Regions from separate parts of the Pseudomonas sp. ASL9 genome, predicted to be linked through region 2. Evidence: predicted binding sites of a transcription regulator. Region 2 holds the regulator's gene; the other holds the start of a gene.
The links. Region 2 encodes sigma-54, which starts transcription at its own class of promoters, with help from an activator protein. Its sites were predicted from a motif close to ANTGGCATNNANNTTGCTNT; they were not measured.
Positions count from the first base shown of each region.

Region 1: a site for sigma-54 is predicted at 2,133-2,152, ahead of nirB (nitrite reductase large subunit NirB). Genes of this name have one in related genera too.

Region 1 covers NZ_CM155277.1:819,781-824,037, reverse strand. The annotation lists gene nirB (nitrite reductase large subunit NirB) at 1-1,900, opposite strand, end outside; gene AC1ME2_RS03855 (YoaK family protein) at 2,400-3,104, opposite strand; gene AC1ME2_RS03850 (OprD family outer membrane porin) at 3,383-4,257, opposite strand, start outside.
Region 2 covers NZ_CM155277.1:3,870,894-3,875,150, forward strand. The annotation lists gene rapZ (RNase adapter RapZ) at 1-681, opposite strand, end outside; gene ptsN (PTS IIA-like nitrogen regulatory protein PtsN) at 684-1,145, opposite strand; gene hpf (ribosome hibernation-promoting factor, HPF/YfiA family) at 1,158-1,466, opposite strand; gene AC1ME2_RS17935 (RNA polymerase factor sigma-54) at 1,547-3,037, opposite strand; gene lptB (LPS export ABC transporter ATP-binding protein) at 3,224-3,949, opposite strand; gene lptA (lipopolysaccharide transport periplasmic protein LptA) at 3,949-4,257, opposite strand, start outside.

The DNA of each region.
Region 1 (4,257 bases), 3.0 Mb from region 2:
GTCCGGTCTCGAAACCGGCCTCGATCAGTTCGCCCCAGATGTCTGGCAGCTGATGCAGTTGGGCGCCGAACAGGTCGATGCGCTGACCACCAGTGATCTTGGTGTAGAGGTCGTATTTCTTGGCGACGGCGCCCAGGGCAATCAACTTGTCCGGGGTGATTTCGCCAGCGGCGATGCGCGGGATAATCGAATACGTGCCGTTCTTCTGCATGTTGGCCATGAACGTGTCGTTGGTGTCCTGCAGGTGCACCAGCGACGGGTCCATGATCGGCTGGTTCCAGCAGGAGGCGAGAATTGATCCCACCGCAGGCTTGCAGATATCGCAGCCGGTGTGGCCGCGACCGTGCTTGGCCAGCATTTCGTCGAAACTGATGATCCCCTCCACGCGAACCAGGGCATACAGCTCCTGACGGGTGTGGGCGAAGTGCTCGCAGAGGCTTTTGTCGACGGCGACGCCACGGGCGCTGAGTTCGTGCTCGAAGACCTGCTTGAGCAGTGCGCTGCAACCGCCGCAGCCAGTGCCAGCCTTGGTCTTGCCCTTGAGCTCGCCGAGGTCGGTGCAACCTGCGTCAACTGCACAGCACACCGCGCCCTTGGTGACGTTATGGCAGGAGCAAATAGTGGCGGTGTCCGGCAGCGCATCGGCACCGAGTGTTGGTGCGCCGTCTGACAGCGGCAGGATCAGGCTGGACGGGTCCTTGGGTAGCGCGATGCCGTTTTGTGCGTATTGCAGCAGGGTGTCGTAATAGCTGTTATCGCCGATCAGCACCGCGCCCAGCACGTGCTTGCCATCGGCAGAAACCACCAGGCGGCGATAACTGGCGCTGGCTTCATCGATGAAGCGGTAGCTCTTGGCGCCGGGCGTCGCCGCGTGAGCGTCACCGATTGAACCGACATCGACGCCCAGCAGCTTGAGCTTGGTCGACATGTCTGCGCCGGTAAAGGGCTCGTAATGCTCACCTGCGAGTTGCGCGGCAACGTTACGCGCCATGCTGTAGCCCGGCGCGACCAGACCAAAAATGCTGCCGTTCCAGGATGCACACTCGCCGATGGCGAAGATGTCCGGGTCGCTGGTGCGGCAATGATTGTCCACGACCAGGCCGCCACGCGGTGCTACGTCCAGCCCGGCGCTGCGGCCAACGGCGTCCTGCGGGCGGATACCAGCAGAGAATACGATCAGGTCGGTTTCAAGGAACTCGCCACCGTTGAAGTTCATGCGATAGGCATACTCTTCACCGATGACGATCTCTTGGGTCGCTCGCGAAAGGTGCACGCCGACGCCCAAGGCCTCAATCCGTGCCCGCAGTGCTTCGCCACCAGAGGCGTCCAGTTGCACCGGCATCAGCTGTGGGGCGAACTCCACGACATGGGCTTCCAGCCCAAGGGACTTCAGCGCGTTGGCGGCTTCAAGGCCGAGCAGACCGCCGCCTACCACCACGCCGCGTCGGGCGTTGGTGGCCGCCTCGCGGATCGCGTCGAGGTCGTCCAAGGTACGGTAGACCAACCGGGAGCGGCCTTCGGCACCTGGGATTGGCGGCACGAAGGGGTAGGAACCGGTGGCCAATACCAAGCGGTCATAAGCCTGGCGTCCGGCACTGGTGACCACTTCCTTACGCTCGCGGTCGATGTCGAGCACCTGCACGCCGAGGTGCAGTTGCACGCCATGGCGGGCATACAGATCTGCCTCGCCAAGTGCCAGTGACTCGGCATCACGGCCACCAAAGTACTCGGAAAGGTGTACGCGGTCGTAGGCACGCTGCCGCTCTTCACCGAACACATGCACGTGATAGTGGGCGAGCGCGCCATGCTCGATCAATTGCTCGACACAATGGTGGCCGACCATGCCGTTGCCGATGACGACCAGCGTTTCGCTCTTGATCGGGGTGACGGTAGCGTTCATAACCTTTCCTCAGTCGAAGCCGCTGCCGGGGCATGGCCTGAAAAAAAAGCAAAAAAAACGCCTGGAGCCGTCTAGCAGCTCCAGGCGCCTTTGCCTGGTATTCATGGATGTGTGGGGTGATTGCCCGAGGCCGCGCTGCCTGGTTCACCCGTCCTGTGCCTATGCAGGCAAGTGGTCGTCGGTGACCACATGAGGACAACCTGTCGGAGATGTCGACAGGTTTGTAAGAACTAGAGCAGGTTTCATGCCAGTGTCGGTCGGACGTCTTTCGACTCAGGGGGCTGTGGGCGGGGAGGGAGGATTAAAGCGTCGCTCGGTGGGCTTTTGGAGCGCTGTTTACGATTATCAGAACCTTCTTTTGGGTACTGATCACTGTCGTGTATTGAACCAGAAGGGTGCGGGTAAGCTTTCCAGCTCCCTTATTTGGGGCAAAGTGGATTTTTGCTGACAGGTACGACCGGGTGGGCTCGGGCTGGAAGCGGGAAAGTGCTGCCTGCCCTTATTTGGGCATGTAAGCCAGTTGCCAGCGGCGTGGGATTTTTAGCGCGGCAAACCCCAGAACGGCAGCAAGCAAGCCACTGAACAAGAGGGCTTTCATGCCGAGGCGCTGCTCAAGAAGGGCGCCGATCACCGCGCCTGCAAACATGCCGGTCCAGGGGATCAACTGAACCCGCCATCCATTTCTTCGTTCACCCAGCATCCATCGGCCTAATCCTCGACCAAATCGTGAGAGGGCGCCTGTCACGTAGGTGAGGCCAATGGGAAAGCCGTTTACCTCTTCGACGGCGGCGTTGAGCATGCCCATGGCAATGATGGCTGCCATCAGCGCTGGCAGCTGAGCATCCAGCGGTAAGGCCGCAGCTGCGCACAGTAGCCCAGCGATGCACAGCAGCAAGGGAAGGGCGCGTCGACCACTCATTCGGCTCACGACAATGCCCAGTGTATTGCCACCGATAAACGTGGCAACGAGCAAAAGCAGGCGCAGCGTAAGGCCAAAGTCGCCGTTGCTGATGGCCACGGCCAGGCGGGTCGTGTTGCCGCTCATGAACGACACGAAGTCGCCGGTTGCCATGAAGCCGATAGCATCCGTCATGCCTGCCAATACCGAGAGACCGGCGACCAGACAAAGGCCTATGCGGCCTCGCCATTTTTGCGTGTGCAGCCGCGCGGGATTGGTAAGGGTCTTAAGGGGAGAAGGCAGCATCAGAATATTTTCACGTGCAGTGTGCCAGGGGTGATTCTGGGGGAGATCAAGGTATGAGGGTCTTCATAACTCACTGCTGAGTATGGGGCAAAGCTCGGGGGATTTGAATTCGACGAATGCCTCGTCAAGGATTCCTTGCCTTCCAGCGTCCCTTGGAGTTGCTCCAGGTCGCGTTATAGGTACGTTGGTGAATCAGTTCATTTGAAGCAAGCTTGCCCAGGCAACGCCTGGGCAAGCTTGCTTACTTCACGCTAATACCGTTCAAGTCCGGCGGAGTACTACCACAGCGGAACGATATAGCTCACATAGAAGCGATTTTCGTCCTGCAGGGTCTGCCCGGTAAGACTCGGGTTGGCCCGGGCGTTCTTCCAGGTGACACCCAGCCCCTTAAATGTTCCCTCAGGCACTTGGTAGCTCAACGCAAGGTCGCGCTCCCATTCGCTGCTACCACCACTGGCCACCCTGACCTGATCACCGTGGGCATAAGTGGCCGCGAAGCCCAAACCGTTGATACCCAATCGGCCAAAATCATATTTGTATTGCGCAAGCCAGGTACGCTCGCCGGCGTGCTGGAACTTGTTCAATTGCAGGTTGGTCAATGCCGGGGTGTCAGCGCCCGCACCTGGTCCCTGACGGGCGTCACCGCTGTTCAGGCCTGAGTCCAGGTAGGGGAAGTCGCTTTCGCCGGTGTTTTTCTGCAGGCCCAGGCCCAGGGTATGGCCTGCCAGGCTATAGCTTTCCATCAAGCTAATGGTCGACTGGTTGATCCGGCCCATTTTCTGGGAGCCACCGTAGTAACCACTGGTTGCATACTCACTGTCACCGGCTGAGTTGCCGCCTATGCCCAAGCTGCGGTAAGCGCGAAAATCGCTGGCGAGGCTACCAACAGGCAGCTGAGTGGTGTTTTTGGCACCGATAAAGGCTTGCTGATAGTAATCCTGTAGGTTGGAGTACCACAGGCTCAACGTTGTGTTGGCAAGACCCGTGTAATCGGCACCGCCATAGAGGAAGCGATCGCTGAGCTTGAGGCCTCCACCGGTAGTCATGTCACTGTCGTTGGTTTCGTTGCGGATTTTCGTCCGTACGATATCGCCACCGGTGAAGGTAAAGTCCGACAAATCCTTGGACACCAACTGCGCCCCGGTATTGGTCT
Region 2 (4,257 bases):
GATGTCCTGGAACATCTCTTCAACATCCGGCTGCGCCGCCAAATAATCGGCCACGGGCTGGTCTAGCCCTGAGAGCTCACGCAGTTCCGGCTTCCAATAAGGGTTGGGCAAGCAGCGCACATCGAATACCAGGTCAGCGTCCACCGGCATGCCGCGCTTGAAGCCAAACGATTCAACCAGAAACGCAGTGCCGGGCTCTGGCTTGTTCAACAGGCGCAGTTTGAGCATGTCGCGGAGCTGGTAGAGGTTCAGGTGCGTGGTGTTGATTTTCAAGTCGGCCAGATCAATGATCGGGCCGAGCAGGGTGCTTTCATCGCGTATCGCTTCGGCAAGCGAGCGGTCGGCGCTGCTCAGAGGATGGCGGCGACGGGTTTCCGAGAAGCGTTTGAGCAGGGTTTCCTCATCGGCGTCCAGGTACAGCACATCGCACTGGATATGGCGGCTGCGGACCTCTTCGAGCAACTCCGGGAAGCGTGACAGATGGCTCGGCAGATTGCGCGCGTCGATGGATACGGCGACCAGCGGCTGAGCCAGTTCTGTATGAATCAGCGCGCGTTCAGCCAGCTCCGGGAGCAGGCCCGCAGGCAGGTTATCGATGCAATAGAAGCCGTTGTCTTCCAGCACATCAAGAGCGGTGCTCTTGCCGGAGCCGGATCGGCCGCTGACGATTATCATGCGCATCATTAATGGCCGTTCTGCACGTCCAGCACCACCTGATAAAGCGCTTCGCCGCTTTTGGCACTGCGTAGACGGTCGCGCACATCCGCGCGGTCAAGCATGCTGGCGATCTGGCGCAGCAGCTCCAGGTGTTCGTCGGTGGCAGCCTCTGGGACCAGCAGCACAAAAAGCAGGTCCACAGGTATACCGTCGATGGCTTCAAAATCGACGCAGGTATCGAGGTGTAAAAGGGCACTGATGGGCGTCGGACAACCCGTCAGCCTACAGTGCGGAATGGCGATACCATTACCAAAACCGGTCGAGCCGAGTTTTTCACGGGCGAGCAGGCTCGTGAGCACCAAATCCTGATTCAGCTCAGTTTCACTGGCGATCAATTTGGCGATGTGTTCAAAGACATTTTTTTTACTGCTGCTCGGCACGTTCACGAGTGAACGGCCGGCAGTCAGGATATTTTCGAGTCGAATCATGGGTTGGGAGTGTTAGCGAGCTGTCGCACCTTTTAAGATGTTCTGCTGCTTTTCCTTATATTTGAGCAATTGTCGGTCTAGCTTGTCAGTGAGTAGATCGATTGCCGCATACATGTCGTCATGTTCTGCGTTGGCGACCACCTCTCCACCGTGGATGTGCAGCGTGGCTTCGATCTTCTGTTTCAGTTTCTCGACCGCCATCGTTACCTGCACATTGGTAATTTTGTCAAAGTGCCCTTCGAGTTTCTTGAGTTTGAGCTCGATGTATTCGCGCAGGGGCTTGGTCACTTCCAGCTGATGTCCACTGATGTTGACTTGCATACAACTTCTCCTTCGTTGCCAGTGCATAAAGAGGCAGGCTTGAATACCTGCCACTGGAACGCTATGGCATGCGCCCGTTATCACATCAATCGCTTACGTTCGCTTGAAGGTGCTATCCCAAGTGATTCGCGGTATTTAGCGACGGTACGACGGGCTACCTGAATGCCTTGTGCCTCCAGTAAACCAGCGATCTTGCTGTCACTCAACGGCTTTTTCTGATTTTCCGCAGCAACCAGTTTTTTGATGATCGCGCGAATGGCTGTGGAGGAACACTCGCCGCCCTCAGAGGTGCTTACGTGACTGGAAAAGAAATATTTCAGTTCGTAGATACCGCGCGGGGTATGCATGAATTTTTGCGTGGTCACCCGTGAAATCGTCGACTCGTGCATGCCGACCGCTTCGGCGATGTCATGCAGAACCAGTGGTTTCATTGCCTCGTCGCCGTACTCGAGGAAGCCGCGTTGGTGCTCGACGATCTGCGTGGCCACTTTCATAAGCGTTTCATTGCGGCTCTGCAGGCTTTTGATGAACCAGCGTGCCTCCTGCAACTGATTGCGCATGAACGTGTTGTCAGCGCTGGTATCGGCCCTGCGGACGAACCCTGCGTACTGAGGGTTGACCCGTAGACGGGGCACGGACTCTTGATTGAGCTCTACCAGCCAGCGTTCATTGTCTTTACGCACGATCACGTCGGGCACAACGTATTCTGCCTCGCTGGATTCGATCTGCGAGCCTGGACGCGGGTTCAGGCTCTGCACCAGTTCAATGACCTGGCGCAGCTCATCTTCCTTGAGTTTCATGCGCCGCATCAGTTGGCCGTAGTCACGGCTGCCGAGCAGGTCGATGAAGTCACAGACCAGGCGCTGTGCTTCGGCCAGCCAGCGAGTTTTCGCAGGCAGCTGACGCAATTGCAGCGACAGGCATTCGCTCAGGTTGCGGGCGCCGATGCCTGCGGGTTCGAATTGCTGGATCCGGTGCAGAACCGCTTCGATTTCATCCAGCTCGACATCCATTTCCGGATCGAAGGCATCGAGGATTTCCTCAAGCGACTCGTCCAGATAACCCTGATTGTTGATGCAGTCGATCAGCGTGACGGCGATCAACCGATCGGTATCGGACATGGGTGCCAGATTCAATTGCCACAGCAGATGGCTTTGCAGGCTTTCGCCGGCCGATGTGCGGGTGGTGAAGTCCCACTCGTCATCATCGTTGCTGGGCAGACTGCTGGCGCTGGTCTGGTACACGTCATCCCAGGCGGTGTCGACTGGCAGTTCGTTGGGAATACGGTCGTTCCAGTCGCCCTCTTCCAGGTTGTCCACCGTCGGGGCAGCTTCCTGGTAGGTGGGTTCCTGAACGTCAGGATTAGGTTTCTCTATGTTGTCGGCCAACGGATCAGCGTTGTCGAAGTCGTCACCTTCCTCCTGGCGTTCCAGCATAGGGTTGGACTCCAACGCTTCCTGGATTTCCTGTTGCAGGTCCAGGGTCGACAGTTGGAGGAGGCGGATGGCCTGTTGCAGCTGCGGTGTCATCGTCAGCTGCTGGCCCATTCTCAGGACTAGCGATGGTTTCATGGCAGGGGCTTAACACCTTATTCGCCGGCGCACATGCGCCATCCACTACAGGGCGCCGAAGCGCCAACTTAAGCAAATTATATGCCTGAAACCTAAGTGTTTGCCTAGGGTGTGCTGACAATTAATGTTTTTGTCAGCGCTAAACCCTAGTGTCCGCCGCCTATGGAGAGCGAAACAGCGCAGAACTTACAGGCGGAATTCATGGCCGAGGTAAACCTCTTTAACCAGTTGGTTGGCCAGAATGGTTGCTGAATCACCTTCAGCGATCAGTTGCCCATCGTTGACGATATAAGCGGTTTCACAAATATCCAGGGTGTCACGAACGTTGTGATCGGTGATCAGTACGCCGATGCCCTTGGCTTTCAGGTGATAGATGATCTGCTTGATATCGCCAACCGAAATCGGGTCGACACCGGCGAACGGCTCATCAAGCAGGATGAATTTGGGCGAGGTCGCCAACGCGCGAGCGATTTCCACGCGGCGGCGTTCACCACCGGACAGGCTCATGCCCAGGTTGTCTCGGATGTGGCTGATGTGGAACTCTTGCAGCAGGCTTTCCAGCTCCTTGCGGCGTGCCGTGCGGTCGAGCTCCTTGCGGGTCTCGAGGATCGCCATGATGTTGTCGGCAACCGACAGTTTGCGGAAAATCGAAGCTTCCTGCGGCAGATAGCCAATTCCGGCGCGTGCGCGACCGTGCATCGGCTGGTGGCTGACGTCCAGGTCGTCGATCAATACACGGCCTTGATCGGCCTGGACCAGGCCCACAATCATGTAGAAACAGGTGGTCTTGCCGGCACCGTTAGGGCCAAGCAGGCCCACGATCTGTCCGCTCTCGATGGACAGGCTGACATCGCGCACGACCTGACGGCCCTTATAGCTTTTAGCCAGATGCTGGGCTTTCAGCGTAGCCATTAAGGGGCCTTCTGGGGTTCGGGTTTGTTTTTCGGCTGGATGACCATGTCGATCCTTGGGCGTGGCGCAGTCACCTTGGTGCCGTTGGCTCGACCGGCATTGACGACTTGTTTCACCGTGTCATAGACGATTTTCTCGCCTTCGGACGTGTTGCCGTCGTTGATGACCTTGGCCTTGTCGATCAGGATGATTCGATTCAGCGCGGCGAAGTACTGAATGGTCACGCCGTACGCTTGAACAATAGGCTTGTTGATGTCGGGTTTCTGTTCGTAGTAAGCAAGATTGCCAACAGCGGTGACCACGTCGAT